DNA from 4 places in the Pseudaeromonas pectinilytica genome. Region 4 is predicted to be linked to each of the others. Evidence: predicted binding sites of a transcription regulator. Region 4 holds the regulator's gene; each other region holds the start of a gene.
What was found. The regulator LexA, encoded in region 4, represses DNA repair genes until DNA is damaged. The targets are predictions, from matches to a motif close to ANCTGTNTNNNNANACAGNT.

Region 1 (5,419 bases), on a different contig from region 4:
CTACTCCTGAATATTTATAGTCAGGATAAGGCTGATACTTCCCCAGCTGATTTACGGTACTCATGAATGCACCTCGGCCAGTAGTTGCATAATCTCCTTGGCGACCGCATCCAGATCGGCATCAATCTCGGCCAGCGGGCGCGGCGGCTGGTATTGGTAGAAGTGGCGGTTAAATGGAATTTCGTAACCGATTATGCCGACCTGACCATCCAGTGGATCGGTCCTGTTGATATCAATCCAGGCATCGGGCACATGGGGCAGCACTTCACGCTCAAGATAGGCGTGAATATCTTCACCCAGCGGCACATTCTCATAATCACGCAGCTCGGAGCTGGCCTCCGGCTCGCCTTTGCTTATACAGACCTTGGCATCATCGTTCTGCTCACCGAAGGTATTAATCAGCAGCTTTAAGGCCGGGGCCGGCAGCTTGGTAGCACCGAGCGCCTTGGTCAGTTGCTTTTTAAACTGCTCGCGGCACAGCAGCTGTTCCGGCAGTTGTGGCAGCGCGGCGAGAATGGCCGCTTGCAGGCTGGCGTCGAGCTTCTCCCACCCCTTGTCGGCTTGCAGGGCCGCCAGACGCTCGGCATCGAGGGGGTAGAAGGCCAGCTTCAATGGCCGCTCTACCGTGATGCGGCGATAGCCAAAGGCCGAGGTCGGAAAGATCTTGGCGATGGGGCTGGCTTCATAACGGCTGTAGAGGGCAACAATCTGGTTGATGGCTTCATCGCTTAACTGCTTGCGCTTGGAGCCTAGTGATTTACGCATCGGGCTGTGCAGATCGCTGGCGTTGATGAGCAGCACCTTGCCCTTGCGCTCGGCAGGCTTATGGTTGGAGAGCACCCAGATATAGGTGGCAATGCCGGTGTTGTAGAACATGTCGGTGGGCAGGGCGACCAAGGCATCGAGCAGATCGTTTTCCAGCACATAGCGGCGGATCTCGCTCTCGCCACTACCGGCGCCGCCAGTAAACAGTGGCGAGCCGTTCAGGATAATGCCGATACGCGAGCCTTCACTGTTGGCACTGGCCGGGCGCATTTTGGATATCAGGTGCAGCAGAAACAGCAAGGAGCCGTCCGAGACGCGCGGCAGGCCGGGGCCGAAACGACCTTCAAAGCCTTTGCGCTGATGTTCATCGCTGACCTGCTTTTCCACCTTCTTCCAGTCCACACCGAAGGGCGGGTTGGAGAGGCAATAGTCGAAGCGCTCGAACGGCAGCTGATCGTCACTTAAGGTGTTCCCCAGCTTGATATGGCTGATGTCCTGGCCCTTGATCAGCATGTCGGCCTTGCAGATGGCGTAGGACTCGGGGTTGAGCTCCTGACCGAAAGTGGCCAGACGGGCCGCCGGGTTCAGCTCGTGCAGGTACTCCATGCCGCAGGAGAGAAAGCCGCCGGTGCCAGCGGTGGGGTCATAGATAGAGCGCACCACGCCGGGCTTGGTCAGCGCCTCGTTATCGCTGGCAAACACCAGCGAGGTGGTGAGCCGAACGATATCGCGCGGGGTAAAGTGCTCCCCGGCGGTCTCGTTCGAGCTTTCGGCGAAGCGGCGGATCAGCTCTTCGAACACCAGCCCCATGTCGTAGTTATCGACCGCCTCGGGCGAGAGATCGACAGTGGCAAACGAGCGCACCACCTTGTAGAGCAGGTTGGCATCTTCGAGCAGGCCGATGCTGGCCTCGAAGTTGAAATGCTCGAACACCTCGCGGGCATCGGTGGAGAAGGCGCGCACATAGGCATCCAGGTTATCGCCAATGTGATTTTCACCCAGCGAATCAAGCGTCAGCTTGGAGGTGTTGTAGAAGCTCTGGCCTGCGGCGCTGAGCAGCAGCTTGTCACGAGCAACCTCGGGCAGCGCCTTGGTGCTCTCGACGGCAACGAGCACCTTCTGCTTGTTGGCTTCCAGCACGCATTCGAGGCGGCGCAATACGGTAAAGGGAAGAATAATGCGCCCGTACTGGGACTGTTTGAAATCACCACGCAGCAGGTCGGCAACCGACCAGATCAGCGAGGCCAGAGAGGCAATATTTGTTTTCATACGATTCCTTATTACCGCCGGTCAAGGCCGGAGGGGCTGAGCCAAGTGCGTCTGAGCTTACCATAGCGAGCCCCGCTTGCGGGCAGATAGGCAAGCAAGATCAGAGCATTAGCTCATAGTTTACGGAGGTTATGCGGGCGAAACACCCCTGAACGGAAACCCATGTCGCGTTTTCAGGCAGATGGGGCGATAACGCCATGGCGTGGCGGCTGACCCTTGGCATTGTCTAGCGCCCGTGACGAGCTAGAAGTACGTTGAGGTACCGTTTGCTAGACAGAGGAAGAGCCGTCCCCATCAGACACAAGTAAAGTGTGTACTAAAGGGCTGACTTCAGGTTGTTGTGGGTACATCCGAAGCACTATGCTGCGGATCAGTTCACTCCCAGTGATGATACTTTGGTTGGAGATGTAGCCTGTACTGGCTACATCAATGGGAACCACCTTCGATGATCGAATGAGGACTTAGCCGATGAAAATAATGACGAAACAGGAAGTTGATGTGGTCAGCGACATCCGCTGCGATGTCTGTGATGCGAGTTGCTCACCCGTCGATGGTTACGGTCCCCAAGTCGGAACTCTCAGTGCTAGGTGGGGTTATGGCTCTTCTCATGATGGCGAAGCGTATGAAGTCTATCTCTGTGAATCCTGCTTTTTCCAGGCACTGGCCAATCTTCAGGAACAGCGCCGAGGCCAGCTAATGTTCTCCGAACAGGGCTATGAACCCAATCCGGATTTCGGGCGAATCGAGAGCAATAAGGAGATAATCTGATTGCGAATGGCGTTGGGATACCCGCAAAACCATGGTTGCGTAATCTGCTATTCTAACGATAAGACCCTGTTATATATTTCATTAGGGCGAGAAACTGGCAGCATCAGGGTGCAATTGTCAGTGGAAGGACCCCGGGGCGTCCCTGAGCGCCGCGTCGGGTGAAACCCCTAGCAAGGCCCCCATGGGGCCTTGCTTCCCTCAGTTTTACATCTTCTTCTCCATTCATCATGTCTTGTTCTTCCCATCCCTAGTGGACTTCATCCGCAACGCATCAGGATGGAGATATCTTTCCCGAGAACCGCTGGGTCGTGTCCAGATCACTGATGATGATTCAGTATTGTTCCATATCGCGGGCAGACATTGGATGCGATGAACTGGATCCGGTCATGGATGTTGCCATATACTGTGTTTATATACAGCTAGCGAGTGCCACCCATGTTCCTACGACCCACTGAGGCTCCTCCCGTTCTCGGGTTACCCCTATTTGCCTTCCCGGCCTCCTGCGGCTTTCCGAGCCCAGCTCAGGACTATGTTGAGGCCACGCTGGATCTGAACCAGTTGTGCATCAGCCGACCTGCGGCCACCTACTTCGTGCGGGCAGCCGGTGACAGCATGAAGGATGCAGGCATTCTGGATGGCGATCTGCTGGTTGTGGACCGCTCTGTCACTGCACGTCATGGCGACACAGTGATCGCCTGCGTTGATGGTGAGTTCACCGTGAAAATATTGCAGCTCACCCCGAATATCGCCCTGCTGCCAGCCAACGCCAACTATCAACCCATCCTGTTCCAGGCCGAACAGTCATTAGAGATTTTTGGCGTGGTGACCTTCGTCATTCACAAGCAATGTCAGCACTAAGATGACCACCGCCATAGCCCTGGTTGATGTGAACAACTTCTACGCCAGTTGTGAGCGGCTGTTCCGGCCTGACTTGGTGGGCCGTCCGATTGTCGTGCTCTCCAACAATGATGGCTGTGTGGTAGCCCGCTCTGCCGAAGCCAAGAAAATGGGCATCAAAATGGGCGTTCCCTACTTCAAGATCAAGCGTGATTTTGAGCGGTTCGGTGGCGTCTGTTTCTCCAGCAACTATGCGCTCTATGCCGATATGTCCCAGCGAGTGATGTCCACGTTGGAGAGCATGGTTCCTGCCATAGAGGTCTACTCGATTGATGAAGCCTTCACTGAACTCGGCTCGTTATGGGCGGGAGACTTTGTTGATTTCGGGCGCCAGATCCGGGCCACCATCCAGCGGTATACGGGCCTTACCGTCGGTGTGGGTATTGGCCCAACCAAGACCCTGGCCAAACTGGCGAACTACGCCGCCAAGAAGTGGCCGGCCACAGGGGGCGTTGTCGATATTCGCGACGAGGGACGCCGAGCTCGGCTGATGGCTATCACCCCAATCGATGAAGTGTGGGGTATTGGGCGCGCCCTGAATAAGCAACTGCAGGCCCAAGGGGTGGCAACCGTGGCAGATCTGATTGCGCAGCCACCCAAGCAGATCCGCCAGCGTTATGGTGTGGTCGTAGAGCGCGTGGTCCAGGAGCTGCGCGGCATCCCCTGCTCGGAACTGACGATAGACACCCCGGCCAAGCAGCAAATCGTCAGCAGTCGCTCGTTCGGCGAACGAATTACAGAGCAAGCCAGCATGCATCAGGCGTTGTCGGCCTTTATGGAGCGAGCCGCCGAGAAACTACGCCACGAAAAGATGCGCTGCCAGCATGTGAGCATCTTTTTTCGCACCAGCCCTTTTAACGAAGGCGAGCCCTATTATGGCAACCAGCTATCGGCCAAGCTGCCGCGACCAACCGACGATACTCGCGAACTTCTGCATCATGTAACCCAACTGCTGCCCCATATCTGGCGCGACGGATTCCGCTATCAAAAAGGCGGCGTCATTCTCGGTTCGTTCACGCCGCGGGACCACTACCAGGCAGATCTGTTCGACAATCCTGGCTCACCCGACCGCCGGCTAATGGCGGTGATCGATGCCATCAACCATAGTGGCCTGGGCCATATAGGCTTTGCCTCGAAAGGTGTAGACGCCTCTGAGTGGATGATGAAACGCGAACACTTGAGCCCGCGCTACACCACCTCGTGGGACGATCTACCGGTCGCTAGGTAGTTTAAGATTGTTCCTGAGAGGAAGGTGTTTCCACTACTGATCTATCCTGCCCACCGGCCTCTGTTTCCAGTGACTTACTGATGGCCAATTTCCCAGATATGACTTGTTGCGACGCCGCCTCCAATGCGGCTGCTTCTTCCGTAGCAAACCCCAAGTCGGAAAACACGTTCCCAGTGGCAAGGGTAATGTGCTGAGTTTTTGAGTCCTTGTTCATGTATTGCCCCGCAATTGTCATCGATGAAAGATTCAATCAAACAAAATGTGACCTGCTCCAGGCGAATCCATTTCCATCTACTAAAAAAGTGCAGTAGGTTAAAAACACGATTCGCGCAAGTTTACTACGGCGAGAGACACAACCAGCTGTGAAGATCTAGGGAAGGTGCGAACAAGTCTGTGATATGAGATCATGATGTTCATCCGGAGCTGCATTTCCGAGGGCCATCATGAGTCATCAGCTCACCTTCGCCGACAGTGAATTCAGCAGTAAGCGCC
Region 2 (5,419 bases), on a different contig from region 4:
AGCAGCAACACATCGTGCTTTTCACCGGCCAGGACGCCACCTTGGATCGCGGCACCCATTGCAACCGCTTCATCCGGATTCACATCCTTACGCGGCTCTTTGCCGAAGAAGTCGGTCACAGCCTTCTGCACCATAGGCATACGAGTCTGACCACCCACCAGAATCACGTCATCGATCTCGGATACGGACAGGCCGGAATCCTTGAGTGCGATGCGGACAGGTTCCAGTGACGCCTTGACCATATCTTCAACCAGCGACTCCAATTTGGAACGAGTCACCTTGATATTCATATGCTTAGGACCAGTCTGGTCAGCCGTGATGTACGGCAGGTTGACGTCGGTCTGTTGGGCAGAAGAGAGTTCAATCTTGGCCTTTTCTGCGGCTTCTTTCAGGCGTTGCAGCGCCAGCATGTCGTTACGCAGATCCATGCCTTGCTCACGCTTGAACTCGTCTACCAGATAGTTGATCAGACGGTTGTCGAAGTCTTCGCCACCCAGATGGGTATTACCGTTGGTCGCCAGCACTTCGAAGGTCGTTTCGCCATCCATTTCATCAATTTCAATGATGGAGATGTCGAAGGTACCACCACCCAAGTCATAGACCGCAACCTTACGTTCACCCTTGATCTTATTGACGCCATAGGCGAACGCAGCGGCAGTCGGCTCGTTGATGATGCGCTTGACTTCCAGACCCGCGATACGGCCGGCATCCTTGGTTGCTTGACGCTGGGCATCGGTGAAATAGGCCGGTACAGTAATGACCGCTTCAGTCACAGGTTCACCCAGGAAATCTTCGGCAGTCTTCTTCATCTTCTTCAGCACTTCAGCTGAAATTTGCGGCGGCGCCATGCGCTTGCCTTTGACTTCAACCCAGGCATCACCATTGTCAGCACGGGTGATGCCATACGGCATGATCTTCAGATCGCGCTGTACTTCTTCGTCTTCAAAGCGACGACCGATCAGACGCTTGATCGCAAACAGAGTGTTCTTGGGGTTGGTGACCGCCTGACGCTTGGCTGGTTGACCAACCAGAATTTCGCCGTCATCCGCATACGCAATAATGGACGGAGTCGTACGATCGCCTTCGGCGTTTTCGATGACACGAGCATGGTCACCATCCAGAATGGCCACGCAAGAGTTGGTCGTACCCAGGTCAATACCAATGATTCTACCCATTTCTAATCTCCGTAAATCTGCAAAAATGCGTTCAACTTGTCTCTTGTGATGCTAAGTGGGGGTGTGAGTACGGAATTTCAATCGCCGCCGCTCACTTTTTTCGTCCCGGACTTCGCCGTTGTCCTAGATATGGGGGTGCCCATCTCCGCCTTCAAGAGCCCGGAGATAAAAAAAACCCACCAAATGGTGGGCTCTTCAAGCACCGAGCCTTGATCAGGCCTGTACATCCACGCTGGGAGCGCGGGCTACCATGACCATCGCCGGACGAATGATACGGCCATTGAGCTCATAGCCTTTTTGCATCACGGCGATCACCGAGTTGGGCGCTACCTGTCCATTTTCGACCATGCTGATCGCCTGATGACGATTGGGATCAAAGGGTTCACCCAGCGGATTGATCGCCTCGACACCAAATTTGGCCACAGTGCTCAGCATGGAGCGCAGGGTCAGATCAACACCTTCTAAGGTCGGCTTCAGCGCCTCATTTTCCCGATCCGATAACTCCAGAGCACGTTCCAGGCTATCGATGACCGGCAACAACTCACCGGAGAATTTCTCGAGCGCAAACTTGTGCGCCTTTTCAACATCCAGCGCCGAGCGACGACGCAGATTTTCCATCTCAGCAGCAATGCGTAACGCGCGGTCTTTTTCTTCCTGCGCGGCGGCTTCGGCTTGCGCCAGCTTCTCCAACAGGGCAGTCAGCTCGTCGCTAGCTGTGGATCCGGTGCCTGCATCGGCTAGCTCTGCATCAAGCAGCGCTTCGGTGTTTTGCTCTGCACTTTGTTCCATCGCTTGTTCCTGGTTACTCATCACGTCTCCAACACATCAGTTTCTTACACTTGCAGCCTATTATGGGGACTAAGCGCGGCCTTTCAAGGTTTGATGCCGTCTTACACCAGACAAGAGTGGACGGAAACTGAAAAAACGAGTCTGATTAGACGCTTGAATGAATCAGGATATACTTCAGCATCCGCTCGCCACGCAGGATCCCACATGCCAGCACAGTTCGACACCATAGCCCTGATCGGCAAACCCAATCACATCGCCACTAATCAGACCCTGCGTTGCTTATACGATTTCCTCACCGCGTATGGCCGTAATGTTCTGGTGGAAAGCCGGGTTGCCGAGCAGTTATCCGTACCAGTTGCACAAGCCCTCGATCTGCAGCATCTGGGCAAGGTAGCTGATTTGGCCATCGTCGTCGGTGGTGACGGTAATATGCTGGGTGCGGCACGGGTTCTGGCGCGCTATAACGTCCCAGTTCTCGGCGTAAACCGGGGCAATCTGGGTTTTTTAACCGATCTCTCCCCTCAGGACTTCGAGGCTCCGTTGCGGGCCGTGCTGGATGGCCACTACCAGACCGAGTCCCGCTTTTTGCTCAACGCCAGCGTCTACCGCTATGGTGAGCTTAAGGCGAGCAGCACGGCCCTCAACGAAGCGGTGCTGCATCCGGGCAAGATTGCCCATATGATCGACTTTGCCGTGCACATTGATGATGTCTTCATGTACAGCCAGCGCGCGGATGGCATCATAGTCGCCACACCCACCGGCTCCACCGCCTATGCGCTTTCGGCTGGCGGCCCTATCCTGACGCCCCAGCTCAATGCCATCGCCCTGGTCCCCATGTTCCCCCATACCCTGAGCTGTCGCCCGATTGTCATTGACGCGGACAGCGAAGTGAAACTGGTGGTCTCGCCCGACAATATCGATGATCAGTTGCAAGTCAGCTGTGACGGCCACATCTCGCTGGATGTCCATCCGGGTGACGAAATCATCATCCGTAAATGCCAGCATACCCTGCAGCTCATACACCCGCTGGGTCACAGCTACTTCAATGTGTTACGCAACAAGCTCGGTTGGGGCAGCAAACTGTTCTGACGACTGACGTTAGACTGCGCTCAAAAAAACACATCGCGTCCACTCATGTCTATTTACTGTATTGATAAACAGTATATACTGTTTATCAATACAGTAATTTGAACAGGTGCTGTCATGCTGACTCAATTAACAATTCAGAATTTTGCCATCGTTAAATTTCTCGAACTGGAGCTTCAAGGCGGCATGACCTGCATCACCGGCGAAACCGGTGCCGGTAAGTCGATCGCCATTGATGCCTTGGGGCTCTGCCTGGGAGAGCGCGCGGAGATCAGCATGATCCGCCCAGGCGCCGAGCGTACTGAACTGACGGCACGTTTCAATCTGGGCAATAATCCTCTCGCCCGAAGCTGGCTGCATGAGCAAGAGCTGCAAGACGAAGAGGAGTGTCTCTTGCGCCGGGTGATCACCGCCGAAGGCCGCTCCCGGGCTTATATCAACGGCACCCCAGTTCCGTTAACCCAGCTCAAGGCCCTCGGCCAGTTGCTCATTAACATCCACGGCCAGCACGCTCACCAACTCCTGCTCAAACCCGAACATCAGCTGACCATCCTGGATGGCTATGCCGGCCATCACGATCTGCTGCACGCCACGCGCCAGCATTATCAGAACTGGCGCCAACTCCAGCATGAACTCAACCGCCTGCAGCAAGATAAAAGCCAGCGGGAATCCCGTCGCCAATTGCTGGAATATCAGGTAGAGGAGCTGGATGAATTTGCCTTGCAGGCCGGTGAATATGAAGCCATTGAGGCGGAACATACTCGTCTGGCCAACAGTGGCGAGATCATCAGTGACTGCCAAGCATGTCTCGATCTGCTCTACGATAATGAAGAGGTGACCGCCGCCAGCCTGCTCAAGAGTGCCGTCTCCCGTTTGGAGGAGCTCTGCAGCCTGGATGAGAAGCTGCAGCCTGTGATGACCATGCTCAATGATGCCCTCATCCAGGTACAGGAGAGCCAGCAGGAGCTGCGCCACTATCTCGATCGCATGGAGCTGGATCCCGAACGCTTTGCCACCCTGGAGTCGCGCCTCACCCGCGCTCTCGAGCTGGCGCGCAAGCACCATGTCAAGCCGCAATTATTGGCCGCGGCCCATACTGAGCTTCGCGCCGAGCTGGATAGTATCAGTCACGACGATGCACGGCTCGATGCTCTGGCGTTAGAGCAACAACAAGCGAGAAACGACTATCAAGAGGCGGCCAGTCGACTCAGTGCCAGCCGCCAGCGTTACGCCGCCGAGCTGGCGCAGCTCATCAGCCTGCGCATCCGCTCCCTCTCCATGCCCGATGGTCAGTTGCAGATCCTGGTCAGCAATCCAACAGCAGCGACTCCTTCCCCGCTCGGCATGGATCATGTCGACTTCCTGGTTTCCACCAACCCGGGCCAACCCCTGCAGCCATTAGCCAAAGTCGCCTCGGGTGGCGAGTTATCCCGTATCAGCCTGGCGATCCAGGTCATCACCGCCGAGCGCGTCGCCACCCCGAGCCTTATTTTTGACGAAGTGGATGTCGGCATCAGCGGACCGACAGCGGCTATTGTCGGCAAATTGCTACGCGAATTGGGCGCCTCGACCCAGGTCCTGGTGGTCACCCATTTACCGCAAGTTGCAGGCCATGGCCACCAGCACTTGTTTGTCAGCAAGCAAAGCGATGGCGCATCCACCGAAACCCGGATGCATGCCCTCTCCCATCAAGGGCGTCTTGATGAACTGGCGCGCCTGCTGGGAGGAGATCAGATCACCAGCAATACCCTCGCCAATGCTCGAGAACTGCTGGTTGCCGCGCCATAACGCTGCTGGGGCAGCAACTAGCCGATGAAGTAAATATGCGTCCGCTCTTCAGACGCACTTTTACTTCGCTGGCGTTCCCCGCTATCATCTGGCCTGCTTATTGAATTGAATGAAGAATTTGCTGATGCGGAACAACAAACTGGTTATTGCAACACTGACCGCCGCTATGCTGCTAAGCACCGGCTGTGTCTACCGAATCGATGTGCCGCAAGGTAACTTCGTAGAGCAAAAGCAGATCGAACAACTGCGTGCTGGCATGAGCCGGGCCCAGGTCGAGTTTGTGCTGGGCAGCCCCATGGTTGAAGATGCCTTCGACAGCAGCACTTGGCACTACGTCTATTATCTGCGCGAAGGCTGGAATGAGCCCAAGCAGAAGAATCTCACCATTCGTTTTATGAACGACAAACTGACCAGCGTCAGTGGTGATTTTCCACCGCCAGCCAGCTTCAACCTGCCGTTATAGCCGTCCGAAGGCTCACCTCTTGCAACGCCAATATCCGATCCTCGATCTGGATATTGGCGATATAAACCACAGCGTCCAACACCCGTTTACCACTGTCAGCAACGCGAGTGCGGCATCA
Region 3 (5,419 bases), on a different contig from region 4:
GAGCTTTCGGCGAAGCGGCGGATCAGCTCTTCGAACACCAGCCCCATGTCGTAGTTATCGACCGCCTCGGGGGAGAGATCGACATTGGCAAACGAGCGCACCACCTTGTAGAGCAGATTGGCATCTTCGAGCAGGCCGATGCTGGCCTCGAAGTTGAAATGCTCGAACACCTCGCGGGCATCGGTCGAGAAGGCGCGCACATAGGCATCCAGGTTATCGCCAATGTGATTTTCACCCAGCGAATCGAGCGTCAGTTTGGAGGTGTTATAGAAGCTCTGGCCCGCGGCGCTGAGCAGCAGCTTGTCGCGAGCAACCTCGGGCAGCGCCTTGGTGCTCTCGACGGCAACGAGCACCTTCTGCTTGTTGGCTTCCAGCACGCATTCGAGGCGGCGCAATACGGTAAAGGGAAGAATAATGCGCCCATACTGGGACTGTTTGAAATCACCGCGCAACAGGTCGGCGACCGACCAGATCAGCGAGGCCAGAGAGGCAATATTGGTTTTCATACGATTCCTTATTACCGCCGGACAAGGCCGGAGGGGCTGAGCCAAGTGCGTCTGAGCTTACCATAGCCAGCCCCGCTTGCGGGCAGATAGGCGAACAAGATCAGAGCATTAGCTCATAGTTTACGGAGGTTATGCGGGCGAAACACCCCTGAACGGAAACCCATGTCGCGTTTTCAGGCAGATGGGGCGATAACGCCATGGCGTGGCGGCTGACCCTTGGCATTGTCTAGCGCCCGTGACGAGCTAGAAGTACGTTGCGGTGCCGTTTGCTAGACAGACAGAGGAAGAGCCGTCCCCATCAGACACAAGTAAAGTGTGTACTAAAGAGCTGACTTCAGGTTGTTGTGGGTACATCCGAAGCACTATGCTGCGGATCAGTTCATTCCCAGTGATGGTACTTTGGTTGGAGATGTAGCCTGTACTGACTACATCAATGGGAACCACCTTCGATGATCGAATGAGGACTTAGCCGATGAAAATAATGACGAAACAGGAAGTTGATGTGGTCAGCGACATCCACTGCGATGTCTGTGAAGAAAGCTGCTCACCCGTTGAAGGTTACGGCCCCCAAGTCGGAACGCTCAGTGCTAGGTGGGGTTATGGCTCTACTCATGATGGCGAAAGCTATGAAGTCCATCTCTGTGAATCCTGCTTTTTCCAGGCACTGGCCAATCTTCAGGAACAGCGCCGAAGCCATCTGATGTTCTCCGAACAGAGCTATGAACCCAATCCGGGGTTCGGGCGAATCGAGACCTGCAAAGAGACGATCTGACAGTATATCGACCAAAGAAATGCCCCAAGTTTGTGTAGCCAAAGCTATCCCTGAACACGATCACAATGCGAAAGGACGTAGGCACTTGAAAAGAATCGCTCCCCATACCCCTCTGTTCTCGGTCCTTGACCGGGATGGAATCAAGGAATATCTAGCCAAACGACCAATCCGGAACCAGATAGAAGCCAGCCTGCAGCAGACGTCAGGCAGCCAGATGCGCAGCGAGGATGACACTGGATCGCCACTATTTGTAGTGGTTAACCCCGGCTCATCGCTTAGCCGTATTCTGAAGGAAACCATCAAGGAGTTGCTGCCACAAGCCGTTGAGCTGGCGTGTCTTCAGCTTCTTATGTAGCAACCGGATAAAGGACGAGCATTCCGAGAAAATCTATGGTCTGTGGTTGATTACTCGTTTGGTGGCACGGTGCCAACAGTCGCATCACAGAGTGAGAACGCCATGATTGTTGGGCTACAGGATCAGGTTCTAGCAAATGCTGACGCGACGGATCACAAGCTGAAATTCAATGTGACCACTCCGGCTCAATTGCGTGAACAGGTACTCACGTCAGCTCGATGGCTAACCGCTCAAGAGATTGCGACCAATGCCGGTTTTTCAACCTCTAATCCGTCATCTCAGCCCAACAAGTGGAAAAAGGCGGGGTTGATATTTGCAGTCTTGGACGAAGGGCGAGACCTATTCCCTGCCTATGGCTTGGGCAATGATGGTCGACCGCTTCCGGTCATGAAGGAAGTGTTGACTGTATTCGCGGGTAAGCGTCAGCCACTGTCTATCGCAGCATGGTTTACCGCATCAAATAGTTGGTTGAAAGGCAAATCACCAATGGAGATGTTGGCTGAGCATGGTGAAGATGTGGTGTGGGCCGCCAAAATGGAGGTTGCCCCCATTGAGCATGGATAAACCAATCTCCCGCCTATCCTACAACAGTCTCAAGACCTGAAGGCACCCATAGCCGAGAACCGCTGGGAAGTGCCCAGATCACCGGCGGTAATTCATTGTTTCATATCGCAGGCAGACATTGGATGAGATGAACTGGATCCGGTCATGGATGCCGTCGTATACTGTATTTATATACAGTTAATGAGTGCCGCCCATGTTCCTACGACCCACAGAGGAGCCTCCCGTTCTCGGGTTACCTCTCTTCGCCTCCCCAGCCTCCTGCGGCTTTCCAAGCCCGGCTCAGGACTATGTTGAGGCCACGCTGGATCTGAACCAGTTGTGCATCAGCCGACCTGCGGCCACCTACTTCGTGCGGGCAGCCGGTGACAGCATGAAAGATGCGGGCATTCTGGAGGGCGATCTGCTGGTTGTGGATCGCTCTGTTTCAGCTCGTCATGGCGACACAGTGATCGCCTGTGTTGATGGTGAGTTCACCGTGAAGATATTGCAGCTCACCCCGAATATTGCCCTGCTGCCAGCCAACGCCAACTACCAACCCATCCTGTTCCAGGCTGAGCAGTCATTAGAGATTTTTGGCGTGGTGACCTTCGTCATTCACAAGCAGTGCCAGCACTAAGATGACCACCGCCATAGCCCTGGTTGATGTGAACAACTTCTACGCCAGTTGTGAGCGGCTGTTCCGGCCTGACTTGGTGGGCCGTCCGATTGTCGTGCTCTCCAACAATGATGGCTGCGTGGTAGCACGCTCTGCCGAAGCCAAGAAAATGGGCATCAAGATGGCTGGTCCCTATTTCAAGATCCAGCGGGAATTTGAACGCGCTGGCGGAGTCTGCTTCTCCAGCAACTATGCGCTCTATGCCGATATGTCCCAGCGAGTGATGTCCACGTTGGAGAGCATGGTTCCTGCGATTGAGGTCTACTCGATTGATGAAGCCTTTATTGAGCTCGGCTCACTCTGGGCCGGTAACTTTGTTGATTTTGGGCACCAGATCCGGGCCACCATCCAGCGGTATACGGGTCTTACCGTCGGCGTTGGTATTGGCCCAACCAAGACCCTGGCCAAACTGGCGAACTACGCCGCCAAGAAGTGGCCAGCCACAGGAGGTGTTGTCGATATTCGCGATGAGGGACGCCGAGCTCGGCTGATGGCTATCACCCCAATCGATGAAGTGTGGGGTATTGGGCGCGCCCTGAATAAGCAACTGCAGACTGAAGGTGTGTTCACCGTGGCGGATCTGATTGCGGTGCCACCCAAACAGATCCGCCAGCGTTATGGTGTGGTCGTAGAGCGCGTGGTCCAGGAGTTGCGCGGCATCCCCTGCTCGGAACTGACGATAAACACCCCGGCCAAGCAGCAAATCGTTAGCAGTCGCTCGTTCGGCGAACGGATCACGGAGCAAGCCAGCATGCATCAAGCGTTGTCGGCCTTTATGGAGCGAGCCGCCGAGAAACTACGTCACGAAAAGATGCACTGCCAGCATGTGAGCATCTTCTTTCGCACCAGCCCTTTTAGCGAAGGCGAGCCCTACTATGGCAATCAGCTATCGGCCAAGCTGCCGCGACCAACCGACGATACTCGCGAACTTCTGCATCATGTAACCCAACTGCTGCCCCATATCTGGCGCGACGGATTCCGCTATCAAAAAGGCGGCGTCATTCTCGGTTCCTTTACGCCACGCGATCACCACCAGGCGGATCTGTTCGACAATCCTGGCGCACCCGACCGTAAGCTAATGGCGGTAATCGATGCCATCAACCAGAGCGGCTTGGGCCATATAGGCTTTGCCTCGAAAGGTGTGGATGCCTCGGAGTGGATGATGAAACGCGAACACCTGAGCCCGCGCTACACCACCTCGTGGGACGATCTACCGGTCGCTAGGTAGTTTAAGAGTTTTCCTGAGAGGAAGGTGTTTCCACTACTGATCTATCCTGCCCACCGGCCTCTGTTTCCAGTGACTTACTGATGGCCAATTTCTCAGATATGACTTGTTGCGACGCCGCCTCCAATGCGGCAGCTTCTTCCGTAGCAAACCCAAAGTCGGAAAACACGTTCCCAGTGGCAAGGGTAATGTGCTGAGTTTTAGAGTCCCTGTTCATGTCTTGCCCCCCAATTGTCATCGATGAAAGATCTAATCAAACAAAATGTGACATGCTCCAGGCGAATCCATTTCCATCTACTAGAAAAGTGCAGTAGGTTAAAAACACGGCTCGTGCAAGTTTACTACGGCGAGAGACACACCACCCGTAAAGATCTAGGCACTGTGGCGGCCGCAAGCCCCTGCGGTAGCCATGCGATTTCGCGGATACAGCCCTCAAAACAGTCCGATTGGGTCCGTCAGGGTGCTATGTGGCAAGTTAGCCACCTATCTAACCACGATAACCGGACATTCGATAAAAATCATGGGGTTACAAAGCAATACGGTAACTTCTCATTAAGTTGTGGCTCTACGTGTTCAATTTTTTCGCAGGATCAGGAGGATCGTGTTGACTGATCCTCCTGATGCGGCATCATCTGCTCATCCCCATTATCTCGTTCTGCGCCAATGAAACTGACTCTGCCTGATGTCCCGCAATCTGAACAAACTCCTCTGGTTAAGGAGCTGCTCGGTATCATTGCGCAACTCATCGAAACGGTGCAGCTTCAGCAAGAGCAAATCGTTCAGCTCAAAGACGAGATCCGTGTGCTCAAAGGCCAGAAAAAGCGGCCCGTTATCAAACCCAGCAAACTGGATGCCCAGACAAACAACGATGGGCACACTGCGCCTTCTGCTAAAAAATCCTCCTCTACCGTAAAAAAAAACTGACGACGAGCGCCTGGCAGTAGAGCCCGATCGCATCGAGACCATCCAACCGGCTGACCCCATCCCGCCTGGTTCCTGTTTCAAGGGCTATAAAAACTTTGATGTTCAGGAGCTGGTTCTGTATTGCGAGACAGTGCGTTACCGCATGGCGCGCTGGTTGACGCCTGATGGTCAGTTGCTGTCGGGTCAGCTACCTGCCGGATTGGCTGGTCGCCACTACGGTCCAACCCTGTTGAGCTATATCTTGTACCAGCACCATCACTGCTATGTCACCCAGCCCTGCTGCTGGAGCAGCTAAGGGAGTGGGGTGTCCACCTGTCATCGGGGCAACTGGACAATCTCCTGAGCAAGGACAAAGAGCGCTTCCATGCCGAGAAAGATGACCTGCTACTAGCGGGTCTGTCGCATGGCCACGTGACAG
Region 4 (5,419 bases):
CTTATCCTGACGTATTCAACCTGACCTCGGCTTAGTCAAGCCGGGGCCGGTGAACGGTTACACCTCGCCATCCCGCAACCGGACAGGCAAACGTCGCCGCACTTTCGGAGTCAGCCTGGGATCGGATGGTGAAATAGCTGGCAACGGGAGGTATGACACGAGGGCCACACCATGGGTGACCACGGGCAACGAAGTGGATGCAAGGAATGGGTGATAAACGCCCTATCATAGACGTCATCAATAATATTGAGCGAGCAAACAATTAAATAACAACATAGTTAATTCAGCTTAAATTCTTGCCACCTCACAGAACAAACAAATAAATAAATAAAGAAATAAAGAAATAAAGAAATAAAGAAATAAAGAAATAAAGAAATAAAGAAATAAAGAAATAAAGAATAACCTACGCTGGGAGTTTTTATTTCCTAATTCGCATCATACTCCCTTCATCACTATATAAATCAAGAAATTGCTGCGCTTGTGCGGAGTGCATATTCTCGGCGGTAAGATAATATACCGGAGTGTAGATCACCTCCTGTGGTGCAGGCTGGCCGCCGTGAGCCGCCATGACCAACTTGACACCCTGAAAGCCGATAGCATGGGGCTGCTGGAGTAACAAACCATCAACCTCTCCGGATGCAAGCCCCTGAATTAGATAACGATTATAATCAAAACCAATATGTACCAGACGCTTTTCCTGGCCTTTTCTTTTTATTTCTGCCATGACACCCAAAGTCGACGATTCATTAGGAGTAAATAAACCATCCAATTCTGAAATATGCTGCTGTAAATAAATATCCGCATTATGTCGGATTTCAACGATCCCGGAGCCAAGATAAACGGCCGGCAATAACTTCAAACTGGATTTCTTGATCTCATCAAGAAAGCCCTGTTCACGGGCATCGGTGGAAGCCACGCCCGGTTTCAACCTTAAAACCGTCACCGAACCCTCGCCTCTCAGGCGCGCGACCATCTCTCGCGCCGCCTGTTGACCAGCCCGATAATTATTGGTCATGACCTGAGCGTAGACAGCACCCAGAGCCATACTCCGATCGATCAACACAATCGGTAAATTTTTCTGTCTGAACAGATCCAGAGTCTTACGATGTGCTGACGAATTGGGCGCCAGTACCACGCCGATACACTGCTTTTCCAGGGCTTCCCGCAAGATCTGCTCCTGGGCATCGACCGAGGTTTCGTCGTAGAGCACGCGAAAGAAAATATCGACCCCTAGCTCATTGCCAGCCTGCAGAGAGCCGGATTCAATGGCTCGCCAAAAATGGTGCCCGGTTCCCGCCGTGATGACGGCCACGCACTCCCGGGCCAATGCACTCTGGCCAAGAGGCATCATCAACAGGATGCTGATACACAGTGGATAGAGCCAGCGAGTGGCAGAGCTCATATCAAGCCACCTTCAAGCACGAAGCCCCAGTGATTACGATGATGAGCAAAGTATAGACACTCAGGCTTCGTTGTCGCCGCCCGCGACGGCGAAATCCAGCTGGCGCCAGGCCTCGTAGCTGACAATGGCCACGGCGTTCGACAGATTCAAACTGCGCGAGCTACTGAGCATGGGGATGCGGATCAGATGATCCTGGGGCAAGCTATTGCGCACCGCATCGGGCAGGCCGGAGGTTTCCGAGCCGAAGAGCAGAACATCACCGGCCTGATAGGCAGGAGTGGTGTGAGGCGTCCTGCCCTTGGTGGTCAATGCAAAAATCCGACGCCCCTGCATCGCCTCGGCAAATGCCGCATAGTTGTGATGGCGTGTCACAGTGGCCAGATCATGGTAATCCAGACCGGCCCGACGCAGCTTTTTCTCTTCCAAATCGAAGCCCAAGGGTTCAATGAGATGCAGATGGCAGCCATTATTCGCCACCAGACGGATGATATTGCCGGTATTGGGAGCAATTTGCGGTTCAAACAGGGCGATATGAAACATCGGAGCAACAGAGACCTGAGGGGAAAAATGCCATTCTACCCCAAGGGGAAAGCTCTGGAACGGGGAAATTGCCACTGCATGCTCACATGCCATGACAGTCTGCAAGGGGCTAACACAAGAGCTGGGGAAGGCAATGCGGGCCAGTCAAGAGGTTCGGGCGAGACAACCTCTCTCGCCAACTCGCCGTAAACCCTTCCATGGGGGCTCGATGGCGGCATCCCTGCCGCCAACGGTTGGCGCAACAGGCTATCTCGCCTTTGCTAACGCAACTGGCATTAGGCCCGTGAAGGGCCCTGTCTCGTCATGCCAGCCACGCAAGAGCTGTTTAGTACTGCGGTGAGTGTCGGCGATTTGAAACAGCCAGTTAGTGCCAGCTACCGTTGCGGATCACGCCCACCGCCAGCCCTTCAATGCTCAGGGACTGCTCGGTCAAATCGACCTGGATCGGCTCCAGCTCTTCGTTTTCCGGCAGCAAGCGCACCTGATTGCCCTTACGCTCGAAGCGTTTGACCGTGACCTCGTCATCACCGACCCGAGCGACGACGACCTGACCGTTCCGCACCTGTTCGGTCTTGTGCACAGCCAGCAGATCGCCATCCAGAATACCGATATTCTTCATACTCATCCCCTGCACCCGCAGCAGGAAATCGGCTCTGGGTTGAAACATGGCCGGATCGATCTGGTAGTGAGTTTCCACGTGCTCGGCCGCCAGGATCGGCTCACCCGCGGCCACCTGGCCAATCAATGGCAAACCCAATTCCTCTTCAACCACATCCTCTTGCAGCAGCTGAATGCCACGGGAAGTCCCCGGCATGATGTGGATCACCCCCTTGCGCGCCAGGGCCTTGAGGTGCTCCTCCGCCGCATTGGCAGACTTGAAGCCCAGACGGGCGGCAATCTCGGCACGGGTCGGCGGCATACCGGTCTGCTGCATGCATTCCTTGATCAGTTCCAGCACTTCAGTTTGGCGAGGGGTCAGATGTTTCATGGCGTTTGCCTGTCTATTTATACAGATAACTGTGAGTATATACAGGCATTTATCAAGTGCAAGGTAAATGCCGGGCAAAGCCGACAAAAGAGAACCGCCCATGACCTGGGTCAGCAATTCACGACAAGTCGGGCCAGTTTTGCTATGCTGGCGCCGCATTTTTATTGAGGATACAGCACCATGTCCTTCAGCTTTTCCCTGGCTCAGGCCCTATGCCGCTTGCCTGTTCGTCTACTGGTCAATCACAGCAGTCTCCCGGAAGATCCTTTGAGTCAATTGGGTCTTGATTTGGGCCGTCCCATCGTGTACGCCCTGAGCACAGATTCGCTGAGTGACCTGTTGACCCTGGAGCTCTGTGCCAAGGAGTTGGGGCTACCCAATCCATTTGCGCCGCTGGTCCTACAGGGCCAGAGTCATCCCCGCTATGTCTGCCTGGATCGCACGCCGTCGCTCTTCGGCAGCCAGCGCAGCGGCATACCCCATCTGGACACCTTCCGCGAATGGTTGAGTCTGCACGAACAGAACGCGCAACTGGATATCCAGTTGGTTCCGGTGACTCTGCTGTGGCATCGCGCCCCGGGCCGTGAACGCCCTCACCGGCTACAGCCGCCGCACCAGACGCCGGGCGCGTTGCGCAAGGCCGCTATGGTACTGCTGTACGGTCGGGAAAACCGGGTCCGCTTCTCGACCCCAGTCTCCCTCCGCAGCCTGGTCACCGAGCTCGGCACCGACGAAGTGGTGGCTCACAAACTGGCACGAGTGGCGCGTATCCACTTCAGCCGCCAGCGTCAGGCCGCCAAGGGGCCACGGCTGCCCGATCGCCAGGCTTTGTTTCGTGAACTGTTGCGCAGCGACAACATAGTCCGCGCCATCGCCGAACAGGCGCAGAGCGAAGGCAGCAGCGAGGAGCAGATGCGCGCCCGAGCCCTGGGCTATCTCGACGAGATGGCATCCGATTTCTCTTATCGCCTGATCCGCTTCGGTGACTACTTCCTCGGCTGGCTATGGAACAAGCTCTATCGCGGTATCACGGTCCGTGGGGCCGAGAAGGTGCGCCGGCTGGCACGGGAAGGGCATGAGATCATCTATATGCCCTGCCACCGCAGCCACATGGACTACCTGCTGCTCTCTTATGTCATCTACCATCAGGGCATGGTACCGCCGCATATTGCCGCCGGGATCAACCTGAATTTCTGGCCGGCAGGACCCGTGTTCCGCCACGGCGGTGCCTTCTTCCTGCGGCGTAGCTTCAAAGGCGACAAGCTGTACAGCACAGTGTTTCGTGAATATCTGAGCCAGCTGTTTGCCCGTGGCTATGCGGTGGAGTATTTCACCGAAGGCGGCCGCTCCCGCACCGGACGGCTGTTGCAACCCAAGACCGGCATGATCGCCATGACGCTGCAGGCACAGTTACGCGGCATCAAGCGACCCCTGACCTTTGTCCCCGTCTATCTGGGCTACGAGCATGTGATGGAAGTGAACACTTACCTCAAGGAGCTCAAGGGCAGCTGCAAGGAGAAAGAGAGCCTGTGGCAGGTGGTCGGGATCCTGGGTAAATTGCGCAACTTTGGCCGCAGCTTCGTCAACTTCGGTGAACCGCTCACCCTGCATCAGTTCCTGCAGCAACAGGTTCCCGAGTGGCGGGAGGACATAGATCCGACCAGCCAATGCCGCCCCGAGTGGTTGCCTGCGACCGTGGATATTCTGGCCAAGCAGCTGATGACTCGCATCAATGATGCCGCCGCGGTCAATGGCCTGACCCTGAGTGCGCTGGCGCTGCTGGCCACCGACAAACAGGCACTGCCGCGGGAAGATCTGCTGGCCCAGATCCGCCTGTACACCGAACTGTTGCAGCGGGTGCCCTACAGCCCATTCGATACGGTGCCGACAGCCAGTGCCGAGGAGTTGCTGGAGCAGGCGCTGGAGCTGAACAAGTTCCAGGTGGAAGAAGACAAACTCGGTCAAATCATCAGCATGGATCGCTACCAGGCAATCCTGATGACCTTCTACCGCAACACGATCCTGCATCTGTTCGCACTGCCCAGCCTGGTCGCCACCCTGATCGAACGCAATGAGGGGTTGAATCATGTCGATCTGCTGGCGCGCTGCCGCCGGATTTATCCGTTGCTGAAGAATGAGTTGTTCCTGCGCTATGAACTGGAGGAGCTGGATACCCAGGTGCCGGCCATTCTCGCCGCATTCCAAGATCTGGCGTTGATCGAAGAACACAGCGATGGCTACTGGGTGCGTCCGGAAGAGCAGATGCGGCTGCTGTTATTGGGACAGAGCATTCAGGAAACCTTGCAACGCTACGCCATCACACTGTCACAGATCCAACAGCAGCCGGCGATCACCCTGCAGCAGTTGGAATCAGACAGTCAGATGATGGCGGTACGGCTGGCGACCCTGCATGGCATTCATGCCCCGGAATTCAGCGACAAGAGCCTGTTCAAGACCTTATTGCTGAGCCTGCAGCAAGAACAGTATCT

Region 1: the regulator LexA is predicted to act here: its motif matches at 3,204-3,223, upstream of umuD (translesion error-prone DNA polymerase V autoproteolytic subunit).
Region 2: the regulator LexA is predicted to act here: its motif matches at 3,108-3,127, upstream of recN (DNA repair protein RecN).
Region 3: the regulator LexA is predicted to act here: its motif matches at 2,357-2,376, upstream of umuD (translesion error-prone DNA polymerase V autoproteolytic subunit).

Annotation. Positions count from the first base shown of each region.
Region 1 is NZ_BAAGVN010000081.1:11,089-16,507, reverse strand. It holds gene ACYVG7_RS06065 (restriction endonuclease subunit S) at 1-64, opposite strand, end outside; gene ACYVG7_RS06060 (type I restriction-modification system subunit M) at 61-2,034, opposite strand; gene ACYVG7_RS06055 (hypothetical protein) at 2,503-2,802, shown strand; gene umuD (translesion error-prone DNA polymerase V autoproteolytic subunit) at 3,238-3,660, shown strand; gene umuC (translesion error-prone DNA polymerase V subunit UmuC) at 3,662-4,927, shown strand; gene ACYVG7_RS06040 (hypothetical protein) at 4,929-5,141, opposite strand; partial or broken gene ACYVG7_RS06035 (IS5 family transposase) at 5,371-5,419, shown strand, end outside.
Region 2 is NZ_BAAGVN010000106.1:4,651-10,069, reverse strand. It holds gene dnaK (molecular chaperone DnaK) at 1-1,175, opposite strand, end outside; gene grpE (nucleotide exchange factor GrpE) at 1,389-1,985, opposite strand; gene nadK (NAD(+) kinase) at 2,169-3,053, shown strand; gene recN (DNA repair protein RecN) at 3,168-4,838, shown strand; gene ACYVG7_RS07430 (outer membrane protein assembly factor BamE) at 4,963-5,301, shown strand; gene ACYVG7_RS07425 (RnfH family protein) at 5,417-5,419, opposite strand, start outside.
Region 3 is NZ_BAAGVN010000040.1:7,858-13,276, forward strand. It holds gene ACYVG7_RS03975 (type I restriction-modification system subunit M) at 1-506, opposite strand, end outside; gene ACYVG7_RS03980 (hypothetical protein) at 979-1,278, shown strand; gene ACYVG7_RS03985 (hypothetical protein) at 1,364-1,633, shown strand; gene ACYVG7_RS03990 (hypothetical protein) at 1,736-2,197, shown strand; gene umuD (translesion error-prone DNA polymerase V autoproteolytic subunit) at 2,391-2,813, shown strand; gene umuC (translesion error-prone DNA polymerase V subunit UmuC) at 2,815-4,080, shown strand; gene ACYVG7_RS04005 (hypothetical protein) at 4,741-5,001, shown strand; gene ACYVG7_RS04010 (hypothetical protein) at 5,144-5,296, shown strand; gene ACYVG7_RS04015 (hypothetical protein) at 5,413-5,419, shown strand, end outside.
Region 4 is NZ_BAAGVN010000349.1:22-5,440, forward strand. It holds gene ACYVG7_RS17280 (substrate-binding domain-containing protein) at 419-1,351, opposite strand; gene ACYVG7_RS17285 (tRNA (cytidine(34)-2'-O)-methyltransferase) at 1,463-1,942, opposite strand; gene lexA (transcriptional repressor LexA) at 2,307-2,930, opposite strand; gene plsB (glycerol-3-phosphate 1-O-acyltransferase PlsB) at 3,111-5,419, shown strand, end outside.